DNA from 4 places in the Zhihengliuella flava genome. Region 3 is predicted to be linked to each of the others. Evidence: riboswitches for the same ligand, from Rfam matches in the RefSeq annotation. Region 3 holds a riboswitch; each other region holds the start of a gene.
What was found. Region 3 has a riboswitch for S-adenosylmethionine ahead of IW252_RS03325 (bifunctional o-acetylhomoserine/o-acetylserine sulfhydrylase). Riboswitches for the same ligand answer to the same signal wherever they lie in the genome.
Positions count from the first base shown of each region.

Region 1 (6,938 bases), 400 kb from region 3:
AATCACGGCCCCTGTCAGCGGGTCCGGCTCTTGGCCGGCATGGACGGCGGTGGTGTTGAATCCGGTACTCATGCGCGGACGCTTCCTTCCGTGGTCAGGGTGGAGGAGTGAACGGTCAGCAGGGCCTGATCCAGATCGGCGATGAGGTCCGCGGGGTCCTCCAACCCCACGGAAAGCCGGACGGTGGTGTCGCTGATGCCGGCGGCTGCCCGCGCCGCGGCCCCCATCCGGCAGTGGGTCATCGCGGCCGGGTGGGCCACGAGGGAGCGGGTGTCACCGAGGTTGGCCACCAGCTTGAAGACGCCGAGTGCGTCGATGAAGCGCTCCACGACCCCCGCCGCATCCGAGCCGTCGCCAGCGGCGAGATCGAACGCGAACACGGCACCGGTGCCAGCCGAGAAGTCCCGCGAGGCCACCGCCACGGAAGGGTGCTCCGGGTGGCGTGCGGCCCGCACGGCAGGGTGGTGGACGGCTGCGACGGCCGGATGCTCCGCCAGGTGCCGCGCCAGAACCTCGGCATTGGCGCTGTGCTGGGCCATGCGCAGGGGCAGGGTCTCGATACCGCGGCTAATCTCCGCGGCCGCCGCCGGAGCGATGCAGGGCCCGACATCGTGCAGGTACTTGCTACGCACCAGCATCGCGAACGCCAGCTGCCCGTACCGCTGCACCAGCGTCTGGTCCCCGACGTAGCGCTCCTTTGGCCCCGCCAGTTGCTGCCACTTGGCGGGATCCGCCGCCCAATCGAACCGGCCGGCGTCCACGATGACCCCGCCCAAGGCGGCGCCGTGGCCGCCAAGGAACTTGGTGGCCGAGTGCACGACGACGTCGGCCCCGTGGGCGATCGGGTTCAGCAGTGCCGGCGTGGCGAGCGTGTTGTCCACGACCAGCGCCGCCCCGGCCGCGTGCGCGAGGTCAGCAATCGCGGGCACATCCGCGGGCTCCGCCAACGGATTCGAGATGGATTCCACCAGGACCGCCCGGGTCTGCGGACCGATGGCCTCGCGCCAGGCGTCGAGATCGTGCTGGTCCACGAAGTCCACGTGGTACCCGAAGTCCGCGAACGTGTCCGTCAGCAGGTCCACCGTTCCCCCATACAGCTGGCGGGCCGCCACCAGATGGCGCGGACCGGCGTCGTACCCCGGGCCGCCGGGACGTTCAGCGTCGCCGCGGCCGGCGAGCGCCATGAGGGCCAGCGCGACGGCGGACTGACCGGAGGCGGTGGCGACGGCGGCGACGCCGCCCTCCAGCGCCGCGAGGCGCTGCTCCAGCACTGCGACGGTGGGGTTGCCGGTCCGCGTGTAGGTGAACCCGGCTCGCGTCAGGGCAAACATTTCCGCGGCCGCGGCGTAGGACTCGAACTCGTACGCTGTACTCGCGTAGACCGGCGTGGCCACGGGGTAGTGCGGGCCGGCGGGGGTGTAGCCGGCGTGAATGCTGGTGGTCGAACTCATGAGGGGCTCCTCAGCTCGTCGGTGGTGTGCTGATCGTCGGCGGCGGGCCGGGCGCTGCCTGCGTGGGCGTCGGCGCCCGGCCCGCCGTGGGTGCTCGCGGCGAGCGGGCCGTTAGGCCGGCTGGGCGGCCAGGTCCACGGAGCGGACCGAGGCGGTGGCGGCGACGAGGTTCTTCAGCGAGGCCACCGTCTCCTCGTACCCGCGGGTCTTCAGCCCGCAGTCCGGGTTCACCCAAAGCTGGCGCTCTCCGACGCTGGCGAGGGCGATGCGCAGCAGCTCCTCCACTTCGCCGGCCGAGGGCACGCGGGGCGAGTGGATGTCATAGACGCCGGGACCCACACCGCGGCCGAACCCGAACTCCTGCAGGTCCGCCGCGACCTCCATCTTGGAGCGGGCCGCCTCGATGGAGGTGACGTCCGCGTTCAGGCCGTCAATTCCGGAGATCACCTCGCCGAACTCCGAGTAGCAGAGGTGGGTGTGAATCTGCGTGTCCACGCGGACGGAAGAGGTGGCCAGCCGGAACGCGTTGACGGACCAGTCCAGGTAGGCCGGCTGGTCGGCCGCGCGCAGCGGCAGCAGTTCGCGCAACGCGGGCTCGTCCACCTGAATGGCGGCGATGCCAGCGGCCTCCAGGTCAGCGACCTCGTCGCGCAGGGCCAGCGCCACCTGATTGGCCGTCTCGGCGAGCGGCTGATCGTTGCGAACGAACGACCACGCGAGGATGGTCACCGGCCCGGTGAGCATCCCCTTGACCGGCTTCTGGGTGAGTGACTGCGCGTACTCGATCCACGGGACGGTGAACGCCTCCGGCCGCGACACATCGCCCCACAAGATGGAGGGGCGGGTGCAGCGCGAGCCGTAGGACTGCACCCAGCCGTGCTCCGTGGCCGCGAACCCGTCAAAGTTCTCCGCGAAGTACTGGACCATGTCATTGCGCTCCGGTTCGCCGTGCACCAGCACGTCGAGACCGATCTCCTCCTGCAGGTCGATGACCCGCTTGATCTCCGCGCGGAGAAACTCGTCATACTCCTCATTCGTCAGCGATCCGGCGCGGTGGGCGGCACGGGCCTTGCGGACCTCGCCCGTCTGCGGGAAGGAACCGATGGTGGTGGTCGGCAGCGCCGGCAGGCTCAGGCGCTCGGCCTGGGCCGCCGCCCGATCGGCGGCATCGGCGCGGGTCGCGTCCTCGGTCGTGATGGCCGCGGTGCGCTGCCGCACCTCGGCGCGCCGCACGCCCTCGGCCGCGGCACGCTCGGCCTTCGCGTCCTCCGACTCCTGGATCTGAGCCGCGACCTCGGCCGAGCGGTTCGGGCCCTGCTCGACGCCGGCGGCCAGCGTCAGCACCTCGCTCACCTTCTGGTCGGCGAACGCCAGCCAGTGCGGCAGCGGGGACGGCAGGTTGGTCTCAGCGGCGACGTCGTGCGGGACGTGCAGCAGGGAGGTGCTGGTGGCCACCGAGGCATCTGCCTCGAGGGAGGTGAGCAAGTCAGCGGAGGCGGCCAGATCGTTCCGCCAGACGTTGCGTCCGTCCACGATGCCGGCGACGAACCGGGTGTCCCCCAGCGCCTGCAGCGCCTCGGTGCCGGGGCGTGCGCCGCGAACGAGGTCCGCGTGGACGGCATCGACGCCGGCGGCGGCGAGTTCGGCGAGCGCCTGCCCCGGCGCGGCCGGGTCGCCCGCCGTGCCGTAGCCCGTGGTGACGAACAGTCCCGGGCGGGTGCCGGCGTCGTACCCCGCGGCATCGGCGAGCTCGCGGTAGGCGAGCACGGCGTCGTCAACGTGGGCGCTGCCGTGCTCGGTGGTGAGGGCTGGCTCGTCCAGCTGCACCCAGTCGGCCCCCGCGTCGGCCAGCTGCGCGATGACGCCGCGGTAGGCCGCGACGACGTCGTTCAGGCGATCGATCGGCCGGAAGGTCTCCGGCGCGCCGTCGGCCGCCTTTGCCAAGAGCAGGTAGGTCACGGGCCCGACGAGCACGGGGCGGAGCGTGGCGCCGCGGGCCCGATGGCGCCGCACGATCCCGGCGAGGCGGTCGGCCAGCGCGGCAAAGCTGGTCTCCGGTCCGATCTCGGGGACCAGGTAGTGATAGTTCGTGTCGAACCACTTGGTCATCTCCAGCGGGGCGCGCTCGGCGTCACCGCGGGCCAGCGTGAAGTACGCGTCGAGGCCAATTTCCCCGCCCGGCCCGGCCAGGTCAGCAAATCGGGCCGGGAGGGCGCCCAAGGCGGCCGTGGTGTCCAGCACCTGGTCGTACAGCGCAAAGTCCGCGGGAATGGCCGAGGACTCGGTCAGACCCAGCGCGCGCAGCCGCTCCACGGTGGCGTCCTGCAGCGACGCGGCGGCGGACTCCAGCTCCGCCTCGGTGCTGCGGCCGGCCCAGTAGGACTCGACGGCGCGCTTGAGCTCGCGCCGGGGGCCGATGCGCGGGTAGCCGAGGATGGTGGCGTTCGGGAACGTGGTCATGGTGACTCCTAGGGTGAGTGGGTTGAAATCAAAGGGAATGTGTTGGTGTGGCGGCCGGCTCAGGCGTGGGCGAGCGGCCGGTTCGCGGCCTCCGCGTAGGCGCTAGCCAACGCATTGGCGTCGCCGAAATCTGCGCCCGCCGCGTCCGCCGTCCCGGCGCCCGTGAGGCCGAGCTGGTCCACGACGGCGACGGAATCCACCGCGTCGTTGAACGTGTACAGGTGCAGGCCGGGGGCTCCTGCCACGAAGGCTTCATGGGCCAACGCGGCCGCGTGGTCGATCCCGATGCGGCGACGCTCGGCATCAGTCGACGCCCGCTCCAGCCGTGCCAGCAGCGCGGCGTCGGGGGCCAGCCCGGCCAGTTCCGCCAGCCGGGTCAGCCGCCGCACACTGTTGACGGGCATGATCCCCGGCACGATGGGGATCCGTACCCCGGCGGCGCGGGCGGCCGCCACGAGGTGGGCGTATTCGGCCGCGTCGAAGAAAATCTGGGTAATGGCAAAGTTCGCGCCCGCCCGTTCCTTGGCCAGCAACACCTCGACGTCGTGTTGGAAGCTCGGCGACTCGGGGTGGCGCGTGGGGTACGCGGCCACACCGATCGCCAGCCGCCCCGCGGCCAGCGAGGCGGAGCGGCGCGCCTCCACCTCGCGGATCAGCTCCACGAGGTACCGGGCGAAGGGCAGCTCGCCCGGCCCGACGGCGTCGTGCCCCGGGGGTAGATCGCCGCGCAGGGCCAACACCCCGCGCACCCCGAGTGCCACGAGGTGATTGACCAGGCGGTCCAGGGAGGCGCGGCTCTCCCCCACGCACGTCAGGTGGGCCAGCGGGCGCAGTCGGGTGTGTTCGATCAGGTGTCCGATCAGCTCGACGGAGGCCCGCCGCCGGGCGGGGCTCCCGTTGTAGGTGACGGACACGTAGTCGGGTGCCGTGGCCTCCAGCGCCGCAATCGTCTCGACGAGGCTGCCGGCGGCCGCCTCATTCCGGGGCGGATAGAGCTCGTAGGACAACGACGGTGCCGTCGATGCCTGCAGATCTGTCATCGTCTCTCCTCGCAGTTAGTGCGAAGGAGTACGCCACGCACACCCACCGGGTACGACGACGGTGGGCGTGGGGACCGTGGATGCGTCTCCATCGCTTCTGGCGGTAGCACCGTTCCGAGCCGGCAGGGCCGGGTCCGGATGGTTGCTGCGGCGTCGTCGAGCCAGATCTCTCAGCCGCTCTGGATGGGTTGTGGAACCAGACTGCGGTGCCGGCGGGAGAACGGACAAATGAGTCGGCGGCGGGCGCTTCACAGTGCTGCACATGACCCGCGATGACTCCGTGTGGCCGGATGTGTCCCCCGGAAATCCGGGGTGCCGCGTCTCACGCGCGTCATAAGACGTGATGATGACGCGGTACGTCGCGGTGTACCCGCGCCTGCGCCGGGAAACCGGCCGCGCCCGCAAAGAACGGCCGCAGCCTGCGCCGCTGGTAGCGTATGGCCCGTGCACACCACGATCCGAGCGCGGCTTCGCAGGGTCATCGCCATCTGGGCGGTGGCCCTGATCGTCGTCCTCGTGGCGGCCGGCGTGGCCATCGCCGTCGTCAATGCCAAGCACTTTGGTCCCGAACGCGTGGTGGCTGACTACGTGGCCGCTCTCCAGGAGGGCGACGGCGCCACCGCGCTCGGCTACCTCAACCTCGACGCCCCGGCCGAAGGCAATGGCCTGATGCTCTCCCGCGAACCGCTGGCGGCCTCCGCTGCGGCCCTCGGCGACGTGCAGATCGAGGAAGAAGACCGGGAGGGGGACCGCGCGTCTGTGCGGGTCTCCTACGGCGTAGAAGGCCGCGGCTACCACACCGACTTCCGGCTGGTGCGCACCGGCCAGCAGTGGCTGTTCTTCGACCAGTGGGACTTGCAGGTGGGAAAGCTGCCGCAGGTGCAGGTCAACGCGGCCAACACCACGGACGTTGTGGTCAACGGGACTGAGGCACCGCTCGAGGCCGGCGCGGCGACCTTCCCGGTCCTCCCGCCGGCGATCGTCACCGCGTCCTTTGAGCAGCAATTCTTCCGGGCGGAGGAAACCAGCCGCATTGTCACCGAGTACAGCGACGCCGAGGATCCCGTTCAGTTGGTGTCACAGCCCACTCAGGCGCTGACGGATGAGGTGGATCAGCAGGTGCGCGCCTACCTCGACGGGTGTACCGAGCAGCAAGTCCTCATGCCCGCCGGTTGCCCGCTGGCGTATGACACCGTCGACCGGGTGGACGCCAGCACCATCGACTGGGAGGTCGAGCGGTATCCGGAGATCCAGATCACGGGGTTCGACGGCGGCTGGGTCCTCGCCCCGCTGGAGGCGGACGTCTCCCTCCAGCTCACGGAACAGGACCTAGCCACCGGAGCGATGACGGACGTGGACGTGACGGAGACCTACACGTTCACTGCAAAGCTCGACGTGTCGACGTCGAACGTGACCGTCACCCCCGTCGCCGTCGAATAGCGCGCTACTTCACCGCGGGCAGCGAACCGGTGGCGGGGTTGTCATCCCGGATGACGAACCGCCCGCGCAGCACCAAGTACAGCGCCCACGCCCCGGCGAGGAGGGCAACGCCAGAGCCGAGCCCCACGGCCCAGCGCGCGCCGAGCGTGTCCCCGATGAAGCCAATCAGCGGCGCCCCAATCGGCGTCCCGCCTTGGACGACCGCCATGTAGACCGCCAGCACGCGGCCCCGATACTGCGGTGCCACGGACAGCTGAATGGACGTGTTGCAGCCGTTGAGGAACGTCACCGCCCCGAGGCCGACGGGCACCAGCGTGAGCGCATACCACCAGAAGGACGGCATGAGCGCACCGGCGACGCCAGCCACCCCGAACACGACGGCGCCGCCGACGAGGTAACGGAGCCGGAACCGGCCACGGCGGGCCGCCCAGAGCGCCGCGCCGAGCGTGCCGACGGCGGTGATGGAGCCGAGGACTCCGTACTCGGTGGGACCGCGGCCGAACACGCTGGTGGCCATCATGGCGTTCGTGATCTGGAAATTGAATCC
Region 1 covers NZ_JADOTZ010000001.1:1,105,951-1,112,888, forward strand. Annotated here, with positions in the region: gene IW252_RS05120 (cystathionine gamma-synthase) at 1-72, opposite strand, end outside; gene IW252_RS05125 (aminotransferase class V-fold PLP-dependent enzyme) at 69-1,451, opposite strand; gene metE (5-methyltetrahydropteroyltriglutamate--homocysteine S-methyltransferase) at 1,563-3,911, opposite strand; gene IW252_RS05135 (methylenetetrahydrofolate reductase) at 3,971-4,951, opposite strand; SAM riboswitch class I at 5,037-5,141, opposite strand; gene IW252_RS05140 (nuclear transport factor 2 family protein) at 5,396-6,391, shown strand; gene IW252_RS05145 (MFS transporter) at 6,396-6,938, opposite strand, start outside.
Region 1: it holds a riboswitch for S-adenosylmethionine, as region 3 does, so the genes downstream of both, IW252_RS05135 (methylenetetrahydrofolate reductase) here and IW252_RS03325 (bifunctional o-acetylhomoserine/o-acetylserine sulfhydrylase) in region 3, are expected to answer to the same signal.

Region 2 (6,938 bases), 1.2 Mb from region 3:
CCGCTGAAGTCTGGAAGACGGCACCCTTCATTGGCTTGCTGGTGCTTGCGGGTCTGCAGATCATTCCCGAAGAGGTGTACGAGGCCGCCAAGCTCGATGGCGCGACCGCCTGGCAGCAGTTCTGGTCCATCACGCTGCCTCTGGTGAAACCCGCGCTGCTGGTGGCGGTGCTGTTCCGCTTGCTGGATGCGCTACGCATGTTCGATTTGCCCTTTGTGCTCATTGGGCCGCGGAAGGAGTCCGTCGAGACCCTTTCCATCTTGGCGTGGGACTCCGCCAACCAGCTCGAGTACGGCATGGCGTCCGCGTTTGCCGTGGTTCTCGTGGTCTACGTGGCGGCGATCGTGTACGTCTTCGTGCGGCTTCTGGGAGCGGACATCTTCACCTCCTCTGACGCCGCGACGCCACGCAAGCGGTTCCGTCGCGCAGCAGCTGACGACGCCGTCGTACCTCCAGCACGGCAACCGGGCGCCCGTACAACGACCCACGAGGTGAAGCAGCCATGACCACGCAAACACTGACCCTTCCGCGGGCCCCGCGTTCCTGGAAGAAGCTGGCCCAGCCAGTGGCCTTGATCCTCATCGGGGTCTACTGCCTGGCCCCGTTCTACTGGATGCTGGTCTCCAGCCTGCGCCGAACCAGCGATATTTTTGATACGTCCCTGTTCCCGCAGACGCTGTCCGTGGAAAGCTACGCCAAGGTTTTTAGCGGCTCCTCCGACTTCGCGCGGGCCCTCGTCAATAGCCTGATCGTCGCCACCGTCACCACGACGCTCGCGTTGCTCTTGGCCATCTTCGCGGCCTACGCGATCTCGCGCTTGCACTTCCGGTTCAAGAACGTGATCCTCGCGGTCATTATCGCTACCTCGATGTTCCCCGGAATCTCGGTCGTGGTGCCGTTGCTGCGGCTGTTCTCTGACATCGGGTGGATCAACACGTATCAAGCCATGATCGTGCCGAGCCTGTCCTTCGCCATCCCCCTGGCCGTCTATAACCTGACCACGTTTATGAAGCAGTTGCCGTTCGACTTGGAAGAGGCGGCCATGATCGACGGCGCCACGAAGTGGCAGGCTTTCCGGAAGATCCTCTTGCCGCTGGCCGCGCCCGGAATCTTCACGACCGCGATTCTGACGTTTATCCACAGCTGGAATGAGTTCATCATTGCCCTATCGATGGTCAATAACCCGAAGTTTCAGACGGCCACCGTGGCGATTTCCAAGTTCACGGGCGCCAGTGAATTTCAGGCGCCGTATGGCGAGCAGATGGCCGCTGGCGTCATTGTGACCATCCCGTTGGTGATCGTCGTGCTGATCTTCCAACGCCGCATTGTTGAAGGACTTACGTCAGGAGCAACCAAGTGATGCCCACTCCCGCCGAGCTGAGCGGACCGCCGGTTGGTCCTAGCGTTTCCCCGCTGGACCAGCGCGCCTTAGACGAGAAGTGGTGGGAGACCGGGGTGGTCTATCAGGTCTACCCACGCTCCTTCGCGGACTCCAACGGCGACGGGGTCGGGGACCTCCGCGGGGTGATCGAGCGCCTGCCGTATATCGCAGCGCTGGGCGTGAGCGGTATCTGGTTGACGCCGTTCCAGCCGTCTCCCGGGGTGGATCAGGGGTATGACGTTCAGGATTACTGCGGCGTTGACCCCCTGTTCGGGACGCTCGAGGACTTCGACGAACTCGCGGCTCGCTGCCACGAGCTTGGCCTGCGTGTGCTGATGGACATCGTCCCGAACCACACGTCCACCGAGCATCCGCTGTTCAAGCAGGCTGTGGCGGAAGGGCCGGGATCCGCGGCCCGCCGCTTGTTCCACATCGAGCCCGGCCGGGAAAATGGGCAGCCGCCGAATAACTGGTTGAGCGTCTTTGGCGGCCCGGCGTGGTCCCGCATCGCGCCGGAGTCGGCCGTGGACACGGAGTGGTACCTCCATCTCTTCTCCCCGGGTCAGCCCGATTGGAACTGGGACGAGCCGGAGATCTGGGACATGTTTGATGACGTGCTCCGCTTCTGGTTCGACCGCGGCGCGGACGGGGCGCGCATTGATGTGGCCCACGGCTTGTTCAAGGCGCCCGGTTTGCCGGATTCACCGAGCGTTCCAGCGGTGATTGATGGCTTGCGCTCGAACCCCCTGGTCATGGACCAGGAAGCGGTGCACGAGGTGTACCGGCGCTGGCGCCGGCTGGCAGAGGAGTACCAACCGCCTCGCGTGCTGGTCGGAGAAGTGAATCTGGAGCCAGAGCGGTCCGCCCGGTATACGCGACCGGATGAAATGCACCAGACGTTCGCGTTCGCTTTCGCCCGGCTCGGATGGGAACCGGAGCGTTGGGTGGATGCCGGACGACGCTTCGAATCCATGCGCCGGGAGCATGGCGCGGCACCGACGTGGGCGTTGGAAAATCACGACCTCGTGCGGACGGTGACCCGGTTTGGAGGTGGGACCGTGGGGGCGCGGCGGGCGCGCGCCGGGGTGTTGGCCACACTGGGCTTTCCCGGCGGGGCGTACCTCTACCAGGGGCAGGAGCTAGGGCTTCCGGAAGTCGACGTTCCCGAACATCAACGCCGGGATCCGATGTGGTTCCGTGGGGGCGTCAGCCGGGATGGGGCCCGCGTGCCCCTGCCGTGGTCGGTGGGCGGTGACGGCGCCCACGGGTTCGCGGACGACGCCGGTGCGGTTCCGTGGTTGCCTCAGCCGGAGTGGTGGGGGCGGTACAGCATTGACGCGCAAGAACAGTCGGCGGATTCCCTGCTGGCGATGACGCGGCAGGCGGTGCGGATCCGGCGCGAGCTGGTGGCCTCGGGGCAGTTCGACCCGCATGCGGGGGCCGACTGGAACCTCGAGGGGGAGGCCATGGTGTGCCGCAGCGGCACCGGCCTCGCCGTCGTCGTGGCCATGGGCGAGCACGCGGTGGAGTTGCCGGAGGGACGGTTGTTGATCGCTTCAGCCGAGGTGAAGGAGCATCGGCTCCCGGCTGATGCGGCAGCCTGGGTTCTGACCGGTCCCGCTGCGTAACGCATCGCCTCAGCGGCCTGTCACAGAGTGAGTTGATGACGCCGGCGCCGCGCGCCGGCGGGTCACCGGCTCGCCATCTGGCGACACATGACGAAATGTGCGGTCACCGCATCGCCTCAGGTTGTCATGAGCGCGCTTCTGTGGCCGAATGGTTCAACCAAACCATCCAGAGCGGCCGAGAGATCTGGCTCCATGACGCCGCAGCAACCCCCACCGGTACAGCCCGGCGCGGGAAGGTGCTCACGCCAGAAGCGATGGAGGCTGATTCTTCCTTGGGTATTTCCACCACCAACCCGTCCGCCACGGATCCGCAGCGTGCCGCCGTCGAGCAGGCCCAACAGGCGGCCGCCGCGGCAGCGCAGGACGCCGAGCCACGGCTGCTGCTCAAGGTCACCCCGGGAACGCCGGTGGGGAGCCAGTATGACGAGCTCGCGGGGCGTTTTCGGCCCGTTTTTGCGCGGATCGCCGCGGGGGCGGCGGAGCGGGATGCGCTGCGCCGCCTGCCGATCGAACAGGTGGGCTGGCTGAATGCGGAGCGTTTCGGCGCGCTGCGGCTCCCCGCCTCCGAGGGTGGGTACGGGGCGTCCCTGACTGACACGTTCCGCCTGCTGATCGAGCTCGGCGAGGCCGACTCGCAGATCGCCCATCTCTTGCGTGCCCACATCGCCTTCGTGGAACAGATCCTGGTGCACCCGGATGAGGCGGTCCGGGCCAAGTGGGTGGCGAGGATCGCCGCCGGTCAGCTCATCGGCAACGCCTATGCGGAGCGCGGCGGCAACCGCATGGGCTCGTGGAACACGCAATTGAACGTCACGCCCTACGGGGTCAGCGTCACGGGGACCAAGTACTACTGCACCGGCACCATCTTCGCCGACTGGACCGTCGTCGCCGCGACGAACCCGACCCGCGAGGGGCGGCACCTGGCCGTGGTGGCGACGTCCCATTCGGGCGTGCAGATTTACGACGATTGGGATGGGTTTGGGCAGCAGCTGACGGGTACCGGTTCCACGGTGTTCGACGACGTCCCGGTGGACACGCTGTTCGGCCCCACGGAGCAGCCGCACTTCCCGGAGTCCTCGATCTTCCAGCTGGTTCTGCTGGCCGTGCAGGCCGGCATCGCGCGCGCCACGTTGGCGGATGCGCGGGCCGCGGTGCAGGCCCGAACCCGGGCTTTCACCACCGGGACCGGCGTCCCGCTCCGCGATGAGCCCCAAGTCTTGCAGCTCATCGGGGAGATCTCCGCGCAGTCCTTTGCGGCCGAGTCCGTGGTCCTCGCGGCGGTGGCGGAGGTGGAGAGCCTGTTCGCCCAGGAGGAGCTGAGCCCGCAGGAGACCTATACGGCGTGCGAGCTGGTGGCGAATCGCGCCCAATCGGCGGTGCAGCCGCTGGTGCTCGCGGCCGCGTCCAAACTCTTCGACGGGCTCGGCGCTTCCGCCACCTCAACGAGCTGTAACTTCGACCGCCACTGGCGCAACGCGCGCACCATCGCCACACACAACCCGGCGATCTACCGGGCGCGCATCATCGGCGACTACGAGGTCAATGGCACGCCCCCGGCCACGCACGACTCGGCGGGCGAGGCGGCGTCGTCGTACATCCGGCAGATCTAGGCCACGTCACACAGCGTCACACGAGCGCAACACTCTGACTTGTGACGCCGCGTGCGTCGGATCGTGACGCGCGGCGTCGGCGCGATTCGCCGCACCTGAGACCACCGGCACAAGCTGGAATCACAACCGCATAGAACACCCATCCAGAGCGGCCGAGAGATCTGGCTCGACGACGCCGCAGCAACCATCCGTCACGACGGAAAGGTGCTACCGCCAGGACCGATGGAGGAGAGCATGATTAGTCTTCGTAACGTGTCCACGCACTTCGCCGGCAAGCGGGGTGAGGACGGCTTCACCGCGGTCGACGACGTTTGCCTCGACGTCCCCGCCGGATCCATTCAGGGAGTGATTGGCTTCTCCGGGGCCGGCAAGTCCACCCTGCTGCGCAACATCAACCTGCTGGAGCGCCCCACCAGCGGCCAGGTCGTCGTCGACGGCGTCGATCTCACCGCGTTGGACGATGAGGGGCTGCGCCGCGAACGCCACCAACTCGGCATGATCTTCCAGCACTTCAACCTGCTGAATAACCGCACCGCACAGGAGAACGTGGAGCTGTCCCTGAAGTTCGCCGGCGTGCCCAAGCGCGAGCGCCGGGAACGGGCCGCGGAGGCACTGGAGATCGTCGACCTCGGCGACCGCGCGCGGTCCTACCCGGCGAAGCTCTCCGGCGGGCAGAAGCAGCGCGTCGCGATCGCCCGGGCCCTCGCCACCAAGCCCAAGGTGCTGCTGTGCGACGAGCCGACCTCGGCGCTGGATCCACGGACCACCGGATCCGTGTTGCAGTACCTCGCGGACATCAACCAGCAGTTGGGCATTACCACCGTGGTGGTCACCCACGAGCTGGACGTCGTCAAGAACATCGTGGATGACGTCGCCGTCATGGAAGCCGGGCGCATCGCCGAGCGGTTCGCCGTCGATGACCTCCGCTCGGGAGCGTTCCAGCCCACCACGGAGATCGGCCGCTACCTGCTCGACGCCGACCTGCACATCAAGCGCGTCCCACTGGCCGAGCGCCGCCGGCACGTGGCCGCGAACTCCACCGCCGCGAAGGAGCTGGCCCATGTCTGACGTCGAGGGATTCGATTTCAACCGCATCATTGAGCTGCTGCCGGAGATCGGCGTGGCGATGGGGCAGACGTTTGCCATGTTGCTGGTGGCCATCCCCGTGGCCGTGCTCATCGGCACGCCCCTGGGCATTTGGCTCTACTCCGCCTCACCGGTGGGCCTGAAGCCGCGCCCGCGCCTGCACCGGATCGTGGACTCGTTGGTCAACGTGATCCGTTCCTTCCCGTTCCTGATCCTGCTCATCGCGATCATCCCGATCACCCGCATCATCGTTGGCACCACCATTGGCACCGCCGCGGTGATCGTCCCGCTGACCATCAACGCGATTCCGTACTTCGCCCGGTTTGTAGAGCAGAACATGACGCAGCTGGGATCCGGGGTCGTCGAAGCCGCCCGGTCGATGGGCGCCACGCGCGGCCAAATTGTCCGGGACGTGCTCCTCGTCGAAGCGCGCCCGGCGCTCATCGGCTCCATCACCATCATGACGGTCAGCTTCATCAGCTATTCGGCGATGGCTGGGCTCGTCGGTGGCGGCGGCATCGGCGACTTTGCCATCCGCTACGGCTACTACCGGTATGAAACCGCCGTCATGCTGCTCGCGATCGTGCTGATGATCGTCCTCGTCCAAGCCGTCCAGATTGGCGGAACGCGCTACGCCCGCCGCCTCGACAAGCGTCACTAGGAGTTTTCTTGGCTACCTTTGCCACTCGCCCGCGCCTTCTGCTGAGCGCGTTCGTCATGAATACCCCCAACCACATCCTGGGCGGCCACTGGCGCCAGCCCGAGGCCCAGCAGCACCGCTTCAACGAGCTGGCGCTCTGGCAGGACGTGGCCCGCACGTTGGAGGATGCCAAGTTCGATGCGCTCTTCTTCGCCGACGTCGCCGGTTTGTACGGCGAATACGACGGCGGCCACGACGCCCACGTGCGCAAGGGCCTGCAGGTGCCCGCGAACGATCCGCTGGTGCTGCTGTCCGCGCTGACGGCCAGCACGAGCGAGATTGGGCTGGCGCTGACCAGCTCCATCATCCAGAACCACCCCTTCCAGTTCGCCCGGCAGCTCTCCACACTGGACCACCTGTCCGGTGGGCGCGTCGGCTGGAACGTCGTCACCAGCGTGCTGGACAACGCGCATCGAAACTTCGGTGGCGCCGGGCTGGCGGACCACGAGGACCGCTACACGTGGGCCGAGGAGTACCTCGAGGCCGCCTACGCCTTGTGGGAGGGCTCGTGGGAGGACGACGCCGTCGCCGCG
Region 2 covers NZ_JADOTZ010000001.1:1,893,632-1,900,569, forward strand. Annotated here, with positions in the region: gene IW252_RS08805 (carbohydrate ABC transporter permease) at 1-506, shown strand, start outside; gene IW252_RS08810 (carbohydrate ABC transporter permease) at 503-1,360, shown strand; gene IW252_RS08815 (alpha-amylase family glycosyl hydrolase) at 1,360-3,009, shown strand; SAM riboswitch class I at 3,169-3,270, shown strand; gene IW252_RS08820 (acyl-CoA dehydrogenase family protein) at 3,264-4,619, shown strand; SAM riboswitch class I at 4,756-4,848, shown strand; gene IW252_RS08825 (methionine ABC transporter ATP-binding protein) at 4,854-5,687, shown strand; gene IW252_RS08830 (methionine ABC transporter permease) at 5,680-6,366, shown strand; gene IW252_RS08835 (LLM class flavin-dependent oxidoreductase) at 6,375-6,938, shown strand, end outside.
Region 2: it holds a riboswitch for S-adenosylmethionine, as region 3 does, so the genes downstream of both, IW252_RS08820 (acyl-CoA dehydrogenase family protein) here and IW252_RS03325 (bifunctional o-acetylhomoserine/o-acetylserine sulfhydrylase) in region 3, are expected to answer to the same signal.

Region 3 (6,938 bases):
CGCCGGACGTGAACGGCGCATGACGCCGCGGGCGTCGAGGCGCGCGGACTCGCGCCCCTACAATGGGGGACCATGAGCGACTTCGACCCAAACACCGTGTCCATCCGCGACGAGTCCATCCGGCTGGGGCAGTTGCTCAAACTCGCCAATTTCGTCGAAGACGGTATTGAGGCCAAAGCGCTCATCGAGCAAGGTCTCGTCAAAGTCAATGGCGAGGTGGAAACCCGTCGGGGCCGGCAGGTGCGCGTCGGGGACTCGGTGACGCTGGACGAGACCACGCTCACCGTGCAGAGCCACGACGCGTCGATCGGCTAGGGCCATCTGCGCGGCCACCGGGCCTGTCCCCGGTGGCCTGATTAAGCGGTCAGGACCTTGGCCCGGAGGAACTCGGCCACGTGCCCCATCTCGGCCTGATTGATGCTGTGGGCTAGGCCGGTGTACATCATCTTGGTGAGATCCGTGGCGGCATGAGCCCACTCGTTAGTGAACTCAATCTTGTCCTCCGTGATGATCTGATCCGCGTCCCCCCGGCCCCAGAAAAGCGGCGTGCGCCGCGCGCGCAGCGCGTCGTCGGCGAAGTAGTCACTCGGCGTCGGGATCGCAAAACCGGACAGGCCCACCACCGCGTCGATCCCTGCGGGGCGGCGCCGCAGTACGCTGGTGGCCACGGCCATGCCCATGGAAAAGCCGAGCAGCGTCACGGACGAGTGCCGCTGCTCCACGGTCTCGAGCCAGGAGATGACATCGTCGACGGCGGACGTCACCCGGTCAATGGAGTACTCCGGCTCGTGCAAGAGCGGAAACCACGTGTACCCCGGACCAAGCGCATGTGGGGCGCGCACCGAGGCCAGCGTGAACTCGTCCGGCAGCATCGGCGCGAGGCCGATCAAGTCCCGCTCGTGGGACAGGTAGCCGTGGAACATGACGATCAGCGGCGTGCCGTCGCGCTCGTTCTCGGGCCGGCTCCAGACGACTTCGGGGCTCCATACGTTGGTCATGCCCCCATTGAATCACCGGCCGTGGTGGGCCGGACAATCGTGACTGCTCGGCGCGTTAGTCGGTGAAGATCCGGCGCCGCAGGGCTCCGGCCAGCTGCTGCGCGTCGGTCAAGAAACCATCGTGTCCGATGGGCGTGGTGATGTATTCGACGGGACCGGCGCCGAGCAGCCGAGCCATCTCCTCCGACTGCGCTGGCCAGTAGAGGCGATCAGAATCCACGGCGGCCACCAAAAACTGGATGTGCCCCAACGAGCCGAGCACGCGTGCGAGCCCGCCGCGGCCGCGGCCGACGTCGTGACTCATGAGGGCTTCCGTGATGATGAGGTAGGCATTCGCGTCGAACCGACCCACCAACTTCCCGGCCTGGTGGTCCAGGTAGCTCTCAATTTGGTAGCGTCCGCGCTCGCCCGGCAGGGCCGCGTAGGGGTCCTCCCCCGCCTGCGCTTGACGGCCGAACCGCGCGTGAAACTCCACGTCGGAACGGTAGGTGATGTGTGCCATGCGCCGGGCGATGCCGAGGCCTGCCACCGGCCCCTCCCCCAATCCGGCCACGCCGCCCGGGGCCGTCGCCGGAGCACTGTAGTAGTCCCCGCCGTCGAAGCGGGGATCGAGGCGGATCGCCTGCGTCTGAATCTGCGCGAAAGCAATCTGTTCCGCCGTGGAGGCCGCCGTCGTGGCAATGGGCACGCACCGCTGCACCCGCTCGGGGAACGTCGCAGCCCACTCCAAGGCGCGTGCGCCGCCCATTGAACCACCGAGCACCGTGTGCCAGACATCGACGCCGAGCGCGTCGGCCAGCCTGGCCTCCAGCCGCACGGCGTCCCGCAGCGTGGTCAGCGGGAAACGCGAACCGTAGGCCCTCCCGTCGGGGGCGGCGCTGCCCGGCCCCGTCGACCCGTTGCAGCCGCCGACCATGCCGGGGGCCACCACGAAGTAGCGGTCCGTATCGATCGGAGCCCCAGGCCCCACGAATCCGTCCCACCAGCCGGCTTCCTCGCTGCTACCGCGGGCCACGTGCGGATCCCCCGTGAGGGCGTGCAGCAGCAGGACGGCATTGGAGGCCTGCGCGTTGAGGGTGCCCCACGTCTCGAAGGCGATGTCGACGGCGTCGAGCTGCCCGCCGGCGTCAAACGTGTACGGCCCCGTGGACAGCACGCGCAGCATGCCATCGGCGAGGTGTTCGGCGCCGGCGAGTTCGGCGGGCGTGCCGCCCGGCCGTGGTGCATTGCTGGCCGGGCGGCTGACTGCGGTAAAGGTGTCCGTCGGCGTCACTAAACAGCGGCCTCGCGTGGTTCGGCGGTGGCGCGGGCCTCGACGGCGGCGAATCCGGCCTCCAGGTCCGCGATGATGTCGTCAACGTGCTCGATGCCGACCGCGAGGCGCACCAAGCCCGGCGTCACGCCCGCTGCGGCCTGCTCGGCCTCGCTGAGTTGGGCGTGGGTGGTGCTCGCCGGATGGATGGCGAGCGAGCGGACGTCGCCGATGTTCGCGACGTGCGAGTGCAGGCTGAGGCCATCGACGAAGGCCTGCCCGGCGGCGCTGCCGCCCGCCACCTCGAAGGCGACGACGGCTCCTGTGCCGCGCGGCCCATACTTTTGGCCGCGCTCGTACCACGGGCTGGACTTCAACCCGGCGTAGGCGACGCGGACGACGTCGTCCCGGTCCTGAAGCCATTCGGCGACGGTGTTGGCGTTGGCCACGTGGCGCTCGATCCGGAGGCTGAGCGTCTCCAGACCTTGGGCGATCAGGAACGCGTTGAAGGGCGAGAGGGAGGATCCGAGGTCCCGGAGCAATTGCACCCGGGCCTTGAGGATAAACGCCAAATTGGCGCCCAGGGCGCTGCCCACCCCAAGATCCCGGGCGAAGACCAGCCCGTTGTAGGACTCGTCCGGCGTGTTGAAGGTAGGGAAACGCTCCGGATCGGCCGCGAAGTCGAACGTTCCGCCATCGACGATGACGCCAGCGATCGCGGTGCCGTGCCCGCCGAGGTACTTTGTGGCGGAGTGGATCACGACGTCGGCTCCGTGCTCCAGCGGGCGGATGAGGTATGGCGTGGCCAGCGTGTTGTCCACCAGCAGGGGCACTCCTGCCGCGTGGGCGACGGAGGCGACGCCCTCAATGTCCAGGACATCTTGGCGTGGGTTGGAGACGACTTCGGCGAACAGCGCCTTGGTGCGTGGACGGATCGCGGCACGCCATGCCTCGAGATCATCCGGGTCGGCCACGAAGGTGACCTCGATTCCGAGACGCTTCAGCGTGTGCTTGAGCAGGTTCTGCGTCCCCCCGTACAGGCTGGGACTGGCGACGATGTGGTCCCCGGACTCCGCCACGTTCAATAGCGCAAAGGACGTGGCGGCCTGGCCCGAGGACAGCAGGAGGGCGCCCACGCCGCCCTCGAGATCCGCGATCCGCGCCTCCACCGCGTCGGTAGTGGGGTTGCCGATCCGGGTGTAGATCGGCTCGAGCTCGGCGAGCGCAAAGCGGGCGGCGGCCGATTCGGCGCTCGGGAACACGAAGGACGTGGTCTGGAAGATCGGCAGGGCGCGGGCGCCGTTGCCGGGGTCCGGCACGTGGCCGGAGTGAATCTGGCGGGTTTCAAAGGACCAATGGGCCTGAGTACTGTGCTGCGTCATGGACGTTCCCCTTTACCGTGTGGGGCCGCCCGCCGCGCCAACACCAGAGAGCCTGGCGCCGTGGGCGTACCCGCGCTTGCCCCGGGCCGGTCGGCTCGAGGCCAGGTCCTCACCCGGGGCACCCCACCGCGAGTGGAGGGTTGCCGGCCAGCAAACCGGGGTTTTGCGCTGGCACTCATGACCTTGCGCTCTAGTGTGTGTCACGAGGCCGTGCGCCGCAAGCTCGAGGCGAAACACACGTTCACGCGCGACGAAAATGCACCCGAATGACAAACTTAGGCAACCCTAAGTCGAGAGCTATCTCACAAAGTGCCATCATGAGCACATGATGAGGTTGGACCATGTTTCATACGCGTGCGGACCGGACGGCCTGACGGCCACTGCTGAACGGGTGGCAGAAAAGCTCGGTCTCGAATCTGTCAAGGGCGGCGTCCATCCCCGCTTCGGTACCCGGAACGTTATTTTTCCCTTGCAGCACAACCAGTACCTCGAGGTCGTCGAGGTCCTGGATCACCCCTCCAGCATCAAGGCGCCGTTCGGCCAGGCCGTGCGCGCCCGCTCGGAAGCTGGCGGCGGATGGATGGGCTGGGTCGTCGCCGTCGAGGATCTTTCCGGCTTCGAGGATCGTTTGGGGCGCACGCGCGTTCCCGGCAATCGGAAGTTCCCGGACGGTCAGGAACTCACCTGGCAGCAGATCGGCATCAAGGGCCTCATCGCCGACCCGCAGGTGCCCTACATGATCCAGTGGGATGAGGGCACGGCCCCGCTGCACCCCTCTCAAGCGCTGGAGAATCCTGCGGGCCAGATTGCGCAGATTTCCATTGCGGGCTCGCCGGAGCGCGTGGCCGAGTGGCTGGGTGAGCCGGAGCAGCACCCGTTGCATGATGTGACGGTCGACTGGCTGGCCCCGAACGGGACTCCGGGCATCATGTCCGTCTCCTTCATGACGCCCCACGGTCTGGTGACGCTCTAAAGCGCCTCACGAGATCACCGCGGCGGGGCGTGCGTTTCTGACAGCGTCAGGAACGCACGCCCCGCCGCTGCTCGTCTCGGGAGGATTCCTTGCCCGCTCGGGCTCCCGGCCCGCTCAGGCACCAATTCCGATGGCGCTCCCCCACAGGGCAAACCCGATGAAGCCCACCGCGTCGAGCAACACGTGGGCTACCACCAGGGGCATCACCCGCGGCTGCCCCCGGTCCATCGAACGCTGATAGAACCAGCCGAAGACCACGCCCATGGCCACGTTGCCGAGGAACGGACCGAACCCCTGATACAGGTGGTAGCTGCCCCGCAACACGGCCGAGATGAGAATGATGGCCCACGCCCGCCACGGCCCTTGGTGCACTCCGAGCTGCCGCAGGTAGTGGAAGAGGAACCCAACCACGAGGACTTCTTCCAAGACCCCGTGGCGCACGGCGGAGAGCAACAGCACCGGGATGGTCCACCAGTAGTCGCCGAGGTTTGCGGGAGCGATCGCCGTGGTCATCCCGAGCGCTCGCCCCGCCGCGTACACGCCCAGCGTCCCGACGCCGATGGCGAGGAACAGCGCGGTCCCCGTGGCGGCGTCGTACCCCACGCTGGGCAGGAGCCCACGCCCCGGACGCCGCACCCCGAAGCCCAGTACCGCGAAGGGCGTGCGCCCCGTCAGGAGGTACAAGAAGTAGAGGGCCAGGACGGCCGGGACCAGCGCAAAGGCGATGTCAAGCAGTTGGTACAGCAGGTCAAACACGGGGCGCTCGGCGCGGGAGGTGTTCATGCTCGTCGTCTGCTCGGCCAGCGGACCACGCGTGAGCTTGTCTGCCAAGCTCACGACGGCGTAGACGGCTGACTGTCCGAGGGAGAGCCCCAAGACCAGCCCCAGTTCGAGCCACAGGCGCCAGCGGGCGGGCCGGCCTGCGGTGGGCTGCAACGCGCCGGGGGCGCCGACGGCGGGTTCAGGCACACGGGACGAGCTCATAGGATCGATGGTATGCGCCCGCCCACAGACTCTGAGATTGCCCTGGCCGAAAACCTCTACCCCGGCCCGGCGTGGGCGCAGGGCTCCGTGGCGGAGGGCGGGCAGTTTCACGAGGTCCTTGTCACCGAGGAGGCCGTCCTGCGGATGGCGCGCGACGACGTCCAAGCGGCCCAGCTACCGCGCCGCGTGGCGCTCGTTGATGCGCTGAGCGGGCGATTGCCCTACGCCGTGCCCTGCTCCCTCAGCCGGATTGCCGACGGCGCCGTCGTGCAAGAGTTCATCCCGGGCGCGGCGCACCCGCCGCACACCGGCGACCCGGTGCGGTTACGCGAGGTGATCGCGGCTCTTGCCGCCGTGGATGTGGCGCCGCTGCGCGAGCTGTTGGCTCCCCCATTTGCCTACCGCGGGCCGTGGACCGAATCGAAGATCGCCACCACGCTCACGGCGCTCGGCGAGCATGCCTCGGATCCGGCCAGCGGCGCGGCGTTGGTCCACGACGCCGCGTTGGTGCTCGCGGAGCTGCGCCAGTTCGCCGACGTGCCGGCGCAATTAGTCCACGGGGACCTCGCCGGGCACAACATGCATTGGATCGGAGGGCGCGTGAGCGGCATCCTCGACTGGGATTTGGCCGCCGCGTGGGATCCCGCGCTCAACGTCGCGTATCTCGCCGCATGGCACGGGCGTGACCTCGTGGATGAGCTGGCCCGAGATGCGGAACAAGCGCGGCGAGCGCGGATCTGGGACGGCGCCATGCGCCTCGAGGGGATCTATAACGCAAGCCTGCGGACCGATGCCCCGAACTGGGGAAAGCTCATGCGCAAGGTCGCACCACGCGTCCATGCCGCGCGGGAGGCGATCTGATCCTCCACGCCTAGCGACCATACGACGGCCGCCCCGCGGCCCGTGCGTGAGGCACGGACCGCGGGGCGGCCGGTCGAGCTAGGCGGGTTAGGACAGCGCGGAAACCGCGGCCTCGTAATTCGGCTCTTCCGTCGTCTCGGCGACCTGCTCGGTGTACAGGACGGTGCCGTCGGTATCCACCACGACCACCGAACGCGAGTTCAAGCCGGCGAGCGGACCGGTGGCAAACTTCACGCCGTAGTCCTCGCCGAAGCTCGAGCGGAAGGTGGAACCGGTGACCACGCGCTCAAGACCCTCGGACCCGCAGAAGCGTGCCTGGGCGAACGGAAGGTCAGCGGAGACGCACACCACGGTGGTGTTCTCCAGCTCCGAGGCGCGCTGGTTGAATTCGCGCACGCTGGCGGCGCAGGTGCCCGTATCAACGCTCGGGAAGATGTTCAGCACGAGGCGCTGACCGGAGAAGTCGGTCGACTTCACCTCGGACAGGT
Region 3 covers NZ_JADOTZ010000001.1:702,558-709,495, forward strand. Annotated here, with positions in the region: gene IW252_RS03310 (RNA-binding S4 domain-containing protein) at 73-315, shown strand; gene IW252_RS03315 (alpha/beta hydrolase) at 357-998, opposite strand; gene metX (homoserine O-acetyltransferase MetX) at 1,054-2,163, opposite strand; gene IW252_RS03325 (bifunctional o-acetylhomoserine/o-acetylserine sulfhydrylase) at 2,271-3,632, opposite strand; SAM riboswitch class IV at 3,700-3,815, opposite strand; gene IW252_RS03330 (VOC family protein) at 3,958-4,605, shown strand; gene IW252_RS03335 (CPBP family intramembrane glutamic endopeptidase) at 4,720-5,589, opposite strand; gene IW252_RS03340 (aminoglycoside phosphotransferase family protein) at 5,602-6,450, shown strand; gene tpx (thiol peroxidase) at 6,538-6,938, opposite strand, start outside.

Region 4 (6,938 bases), 1.2 Mb from region 3:
CTGTGCGCGCTGATGCTGGCTGCTTGTGCCATCGCCCAGTGGTTCCGCCGCCGACGAGCGGCCGCCTAGCGCCGCCGTCGTCTGGCATCTGCCCGCGGCGCGCGGCAGAATCGAGAGTATGGACACTGCAGGACAGAACGACGCCGGCGCGGGCCAGGCGCCCCAGCCCAGCGCGGCTCACGCGGCGGAAACCAGCCGCTTCACCTCCAAATTGCTGTGGATCTACTCGGTGGCCTTCGTGCCGTGGGTGATTGTGGCGATCGTTCTGGCTGGCATGGCGCAGCAGGGTGGCGGGGATGCGGCCCTCTCCGGGGCCGCCCTGTGGCTATGGTTCCTCGCCGCGGCGGCCCCCACCGCCGCGGCCATTGGTGTGCTGTTCATCGCGCGTTCCCACCCCGCGCCCGCTGTGGCGCAGACGGCGCTGATCCTCGCCGGGGTGAGCCTGCTGCTGCTCGTGACGGCCTTGATGTTCGGCGCGCCAAAGCTCACGCTGCTCGCCATGTTGGCCGTCTGGGCGGCGGTGCTGCGCACGCACTGGATGACCGTTGCCGCGGGCGCGATGCTCGTGGCGTTGGCGGCGCCCCTACTCCTCGCCCCACTGGTGGGCAGCGGGGCGGTCCCCGCTCAGACCGTGCCGGTGATCGACGCCGCGATGCTGGGCACCCTCATCGCGTGCGCCGTCAAGGCCCGCACCACGGCGGCCGAGCGCCGGTCCTAGGTCCAGCGCTTGATGGCCCAGCGCTCCACCAGTCCCAACACGGCGTCGGACAGCTTGCCGATCACGGCGAGCAGGATGATGGTCAGGATCAGCCGGTCCGTGCGCCCGTTGTACTGAGAGTCCGTCAGCAGGAAGCCAAGTCCCATCGAGGACGCGATGAGCTCCGCCGCAACGAGGAACAGCCAGGCCTGCGCGAGCGCGAGCCTCAGGCCAGAGAAGATGGACGGCACCACGGCCGGCAACTGCACGGCCGTGAGGAGTTTGACCCCGCGCATGCCGAACGCCCGCGCCGCCTCGATGAGGTTCTTGTCCACGTGGCGCAGCGCCAAGTAGACGGTAGTGAAGACGGGGAAGAACGCACCGATCGCGATCAGGGTGACCTTGGAATCCTCGCCGATCTTCATCCACAGAATCAGCAGCGGAACCCACGCCAGCGACGGCACCGCCCTGAAGGCCCCGATGGTGGGGGAGAGCAGCGCGTCCGCCAGCCGGGACAAACCGACCAGCGAACCCGCGGCCAGGCCCACGAGGCCACCGATGGCGAAGCCCAGCAGCACGCGCTGGGTGGAAATGCCGATGTGAGGGCCCAGCTCTCCGCGCTCCATGAGCTCCACACCCGCACTCCACACGGCGGTGGGAGAGGGCAACTGCACCGGGGAGAACACGCCCAAGGCGGTGGACAGGTACCACGCCGCGAGCATGACCACGGGCACGACGGCGCCGAGGATCACGCGCCCGCCCGTCGTGTTCAGCAGCCGCGAGGCGCCGCGGCCCGACGGTTCGGTGGCGGGTTGCTCTCGCTCGCTGGCCGGCTCGACCGCGCTGGACCCGAAGGAGCCTACGGCGACGTGCGCGGCGACGTCGTGCTCCGGCGTCTCGCGGCTACTGTGCGTGTGCGGGGTGGGGCTCATGATGACTCCGTGATGGTGGAGGAGTCGGCGTTCTCGGCGAAGGACGGGTCAAAGAGCGTCTCGAGGGCCTCGTCAATGCTCTCCTGATCGGAGACATCGCCAATTTCCACGAAGATCGGGCCGACGGCCTCGAGGACGCTGCGCTGGGCATCGCCCGGCACGGGGTCCACATCGAGGTTGGACCGCTCGAGGATGACCTTGTTGGCGATCGGCTCTTCGAGGCCCGCGACGTCCGCGAGGATTTCCGCCGTTTCCTCTGGATTCTCCGCGGCCCACTCACGGGCCTTCTGGTAGGCGTCGATCACGGTCTGGGCCAGCTCGGGCTCGTTCTCGAGGAAGTCCTCGGTGGCGTTGAGGAATCCGTACGTGTTGAAGTCCAGGTTGCGGTACATCAGCTCCGCGCCCTCTTCCTCGGCGCCGGCCATGATCGGGTCAAGGCCTGCCCACGCGTCCACGGAACCGTTGTTCAGCGCCGACCAGCCGTCGGCGTGCTGCAGGTTCTCCACCGTGACGTCGTCAATGGTCATCCCGTGCTCCTGCAGGGTCTGCACCAAGAAGAAGTAGGGATCCGTGCCCTTGGTGGCGGCGATCTTCTTGCCCCGCAAATCCTCGACGGAGGCGATGTCCGAGCCCTCCGGCGTGACAATCGCGGACCATTCCGGCTGCGAGTACATGGCGATGGTCTTGATGGGCGTGCCGTTGGCGCGGGCCAGCAGGGCGGCGGAGCCAGCGGTGGATCCCACGTGCAGCGCCTCGGAGCGCAGCCCCTCGTTGGCCTTGTTGGAGCCGGCGGACTGCAGCCAGTTCACCTCGACGCCCTCGTCCTCGAGCGTCTCCTCCAGCCAACCCTGATCCTTGATGATCAGGCTCAGCGGGTTGTAGGTGGCGAAGTCCACGTTGAGGGTCTCCGCGCTGGCTTCGGCATTCTCGCCGGCGCAGCCAGTGAGGGCCACGGTGGCGGCCACGGCGGTGGTCAGTCCCAGCAGGCGGTGGGTGCGGGTCAAAGATTTCATGATGCTCCTGATGATGAGTGCGAGGTGATGCGGTACGGAAAGGTGTGTGGGGCCGGGCGGTAGCGCGGCGGGGAGGTGAGCGCCAGGCGTGGGTGGGCCGGGTGCGCCCGGTGCGTGGGGCGGCCGCTCATCGAGGTGAACGACGGCGGCGCGTCGGTGGGCGCCGGACGACGCCGTCGTCCTAGTGCCGGTGGGGGTCCACGCCGAGCTCTTCGAGCAGGCGTGAGCGCAAGGCGCTGAGCTCTGTTCCGGAACGGTCCCGCGGGCGCCGACCGGGGACCTCAAGGCATTCGGCGACGGTGGCGCCGTCGGTGCCCGGCGTGCGGCCGAGGACCAGGATGCGGTCCGCGAGTTGGAGGGCCTCATCCACGTCGTGGGTGACCAGCAGAATGGTTGCCGGGTGCTTGGCGTGAATGTCCAGCAGCAGGTCCTGCATCTTCAAGCGCGTGAGCGCATCCAGCGCGCCGAACGGCTCGTCTAGCAGGAGGACGCCGGGCCGGCGGGCCAGTGCGCGGGCGAGCGAGGCGCGTTGGGCCATGCCGCCGGAGACCTCGCGCGGCCGGTGATCGGCGTGCGCGGCGAGTTCTACGTGCTCCAACAGTTCCGTGACCAACTGCTGGCCCGCCGACTTGTCGGTGCCGCGCGGCAGGCCCACCGCGACGTTGTCCCGAATCGACTTCCACGGCAGCAGGCGGGGTTCCTGGAACGCGAACGCCGCGGACTCGGCGATGCCGGTCACCGGTGTGCCGCCGATCCGGACGGCGCCGGTGGTGGGGGAATCCAGCCCGGAGACGGCGCGCAGCAGCGTGGATTTGCCGCAGCCGGAGGGCCCGAGGATGGCCAGGACCTCTCCGGGGCGCACGTCAAGGGTGATGTCCCGCAGCACGGTGGCGGAGCCGAAGGCCTTGGACACCGCGTCGAAGGTCACGGGCAGGGCGCGCTCCGAGGCGACGGGCGCGGCGGTGCTGGCCGTCGTGGCTGCAGCGGGGGACAGCGTAGAGGAAGTCATGCTCATCTCCATCGGTCCTGGCGTTAGCACCTTTCCGTCATGACGGATGGTTGCTGCGGCGTCGACGAGCCAGATCTCTCAGCCGCTCTGGATGGTTGGTGTGCACTACTAAAGACTGAACATGACGCCGAGCGCAACGTCGTGGGCCTTCATGTGACGCGATGTTGAGCCATCGGCGGCCTCGAAGACGCGCTGTGGCGTCCGGACCGGCCCCTCAATCCGTGTTTAGTAAACGTTTGCGTGGCCCAAATCACCACCTCTAGTGTCGAGGGCAGTCGTCACGCAAACGATTACGTGACGACGCCGGATGCGGCACTGCTTACGCAACACAGGCGCCGGGTGCCGTCCGGCAGGCGAGGTCTCAACGGGAGGGAGAAGAACGTGGCGACGATCCGCGAAGTGGCAGCTCGAGCGGGCGTCTCCGCCGCCACGGTGTCGCGCGTCGTTAACGGCGTTCCCGGCTTTTCTGAAGGGACCCGGGAGCGCGTGAAAGCCGCCATCGACGAGCTCGGCTACGAGCCAGACTCGCTTGCCCGCGGCCTGAAGACCTCGCAAAGCGCCCTTCTCGGCGTCTTGGCGCCGGCGGTGTCCGACGCCTTGGCCTCCCAAATCCTCAGCGGCGTGGAAAGTGCCGCGCGGGAATCCGGGCACGCCGTCATGCTGGGACGCACGGGAGCTGGCGCCGAGCTGGCCACCGACTACCTCAGGACGCTCCGGGCCTACCGGCCCGCCGGCGTCGTCCTCATTTCCTCCGCGATCACTCCGGACATGCGCCGCGCCGCGGGATCGCGCATCCCCCTGATCTCCGTGGCCATTCGCAAGGGCAGCGAGTTCGCCAGCATCGCGATCGACGACGAGCTGGCGGCCTATGAGGGGACCAAAGCACTCCTCGACGCCGGGCACCGACGCATTGGGCTCTTGGCCGGGGACGAGTCGTCGGTCCTCGTGAACAAGCCTCGCGAACGCGGCTACCGCCGCGCGATGGCTGAGGCCGGGGCCACACCGCTGGAAGAGCGTGGCAACTCGCTCTATGAAAGCGCACTTCCGGCCCTCGAGAGACTGTGGCGGCGCGACCCCGGCCTGACCGCAATCTTTGCCCTCAGCGATGAGATGGGCGCCGCCGCCGTCAACGAGGCGCAGCGCCGAGGCCTCCGCGTCCCGGATGATCTTTCCGTGCTGGGATTCGATGACACGCCAACCTCCCGGCATGTCCATCCGCCCCTCAGCACGGTGGCCCAGCCCTTGGTACCCATGGGCGAACTCGCCGTCAGAGTTCTGCTTGGCGAACACGGAAGAAACCGCATCCTGCCGCACCGATTGATCACGCGGGGAACCACCGGCCCCGTGCCTGCCTACTCGCCCTAGCGATTCCCACACACCCACCATCGCGCCGCTGACTGGCCGCGTTCGACACGCGAGTCCGCAGCGCCGTACTGAGTCCTGCCCAGAAACCCTGTTCATCAACCCGCCCGCACCACCGTTCCACGAGGAGAAACATCATGAAGCAACGTCGCTCGAATCGTCCCTTCGCCGTCACGGCCATCGTCTCCATCGGCGCCCTCGCGCTGACCGGCTGCAGCTCGGCCGCGAGCTCTGAATCCGGTGACCCGCAATCCTTCGAAGGGCGAGGTCCCATCACCTATGTCAGCAGCCCGGATTCCTCCGGGGCAGCGCAGGAAACCATTGACGCCTGGAACGCGGAGCACCCGGACGAGCAGGTGGAGTGGATCGAGCTCCCCCTAGACGCCGATCAGCAGCGTCAGCAAATGGTGCAGAACGCCCAACTCGAATCGGACACCTACACGGTTCTCAACCTCGATGTGGTGTGGACCAGTGAATTCGCCGCCAACCGCTGGATTGCTCCGTTGCCCGAAGACGAGTTGCCGGTGGCGGAGATGATCCCCGCGACGGTTGAGGCCGGCACGTACGCGGATCAGCTCTTTGCCGCCCCGTATTACACCGATGGGGCGCTGCTCTATGGGCGGTCTGACCTGTTGGACGCGGCCGGGGTGCAAATGCCGCAGACGTGGGATGAGATGCAGGCTGCGTGCGATGCGGTGTTGGCGTTGCCTGAGGCCGAGGGCATGAGCTGCTACGCCGGGCAGTTCGACAAAAATGAGGGCCTGACGGTGAACTTCAGCGAGGCCGTCACCTCCGCCGGCGGCACCCTGTTTACTGAAGACGGGCAGCCCAGCGTTGACACGCCGGAAGCCCTGACGGCGCTCAACTTCCTGGTGGACGGATTCGAGTCGGGAATGATCCCGGAAAAGGCCATCACCTTCCAGGAAGAACAGGGGCGTCAGGCCTTCCAAAGTGGTGACCTCGTGTTCCTGCGCAACTGGCCATACATCTACAACCCGCTGAGCGCCGAGGACGGGTCCAGCGAGGTAGCGGGGAAGTTCGAGGTTGCCCCGATCCCGGGCTTGGAGAGCACGGGCGTTTCCACGCTGGGCGGCCGGAATCTGGCCGTCTCCACCTTCGCCGAGAATAAGGCCACTGCGCTGGACTTCATCGACTTCTTTGTCAGCCGTGAGCAGGAGGGCCAGCGCCTCGAGCTCAGCTCACGGGCCCCGGTCTACGGCGAGTACTTCGAGGACGACGACGTGGTGAGCTCGTTGCCCTACCTGCCCACTCTGTTGGGTTCCATTGAGTCGGCCCAGCCCCGGCCCAAGACCGTCCAGTACGGCCAAACCACCGCCGCGATTCAGGACGCCGTCTACGCCGCCATCACCGGCGAACAGTCGCCCGAAGACGCGCTCGCGGAGCTGCAGGTGCTGCTCACGTCCCAGACCGCGAGCCAGTAGCCCGAACCGGCCGATTCGCCTGACCAGCAGGCGACCCGTGAACCGATCCTTAGGAATCTCATGACGCCTCCCACCGCGGCCACCGCGCCGAAAACGTCTCAGCCGCCCGAGCTGCCTCCAACTGATCCGAGAGGGCACACCGCCGACTCGCCGGCGCCGCGGGGCGCCACACCCGCCCCGCGCCGGCAGGACGGCAAAGCGGCAGCATTTCTCCTGTCGCCCACCCTCATCGTCCTGGCACTGGTCATTTTCTACCCGCTCCTGTCCGCGGTAGGGCAGTCCCTGTATTCCTCTGATGCGGGACTCGATGATCAGGGATTTGTGGTGCAGGGTGATGTCTTCGTCGGCCTGCAAAATTACGCGCAGATCTTTGCGGGCCCGGAGAGCGCGCGTTTTTATAACGCTCTCTGGAACACCACTTTCTTCACCGTGGTGTCCGTGGCTCTCGAAACCGTCATCGGCGTGATGTTTGCGTTGATGATG
Region 4 covers NZ_JADOTZ010000001.1:1,886,510-1,893,447, forward strand. Annotated here, with positions in the region: gene IW252_RS08770 (hypothetical protein) at 1-69, shown strand, start outside; gene IW252_RS08775 (hypothetical protein) at 119-718, shown strand; gene IW252_RS08780 (ABC transporter permease) at 715-1,629, opposite strand; gene IW252_RS08785 (aliphatic sulfonate ABC transporter substrate-binding protein) at 1,626-2,642, opposite strand; gene IW252_RS08790 (ABC transporter ATP-binding protein) at 2,824-3,651, opposite strand; SAM riboswitch class I at 3,657-3,749, opposite strand; gene IW252_RS08795 (LacI family DNA-binding transcriptional regulator) at 4,033-5,016, shown strand; gene IW252_RS08800 (ABC transporter substrate-binding protein) at 5,151-6,455, shown strand; gene IW252_RS08805 (carbohydrate ABC transporter permease) at 6,516-6,938, shown strand, end outside.
Region 4: it holds a riboswitch for S-adenosylmethionine, as region 3 does, so the genes downstream of both, IW252_RS08790 (ABC transporter ATP-binding protein) here and IW252_RS03325 (bifunctional o-acetylhomoserine/o-acetylserine sulfhydrylase) in region 3, are expected to answer to the same signal.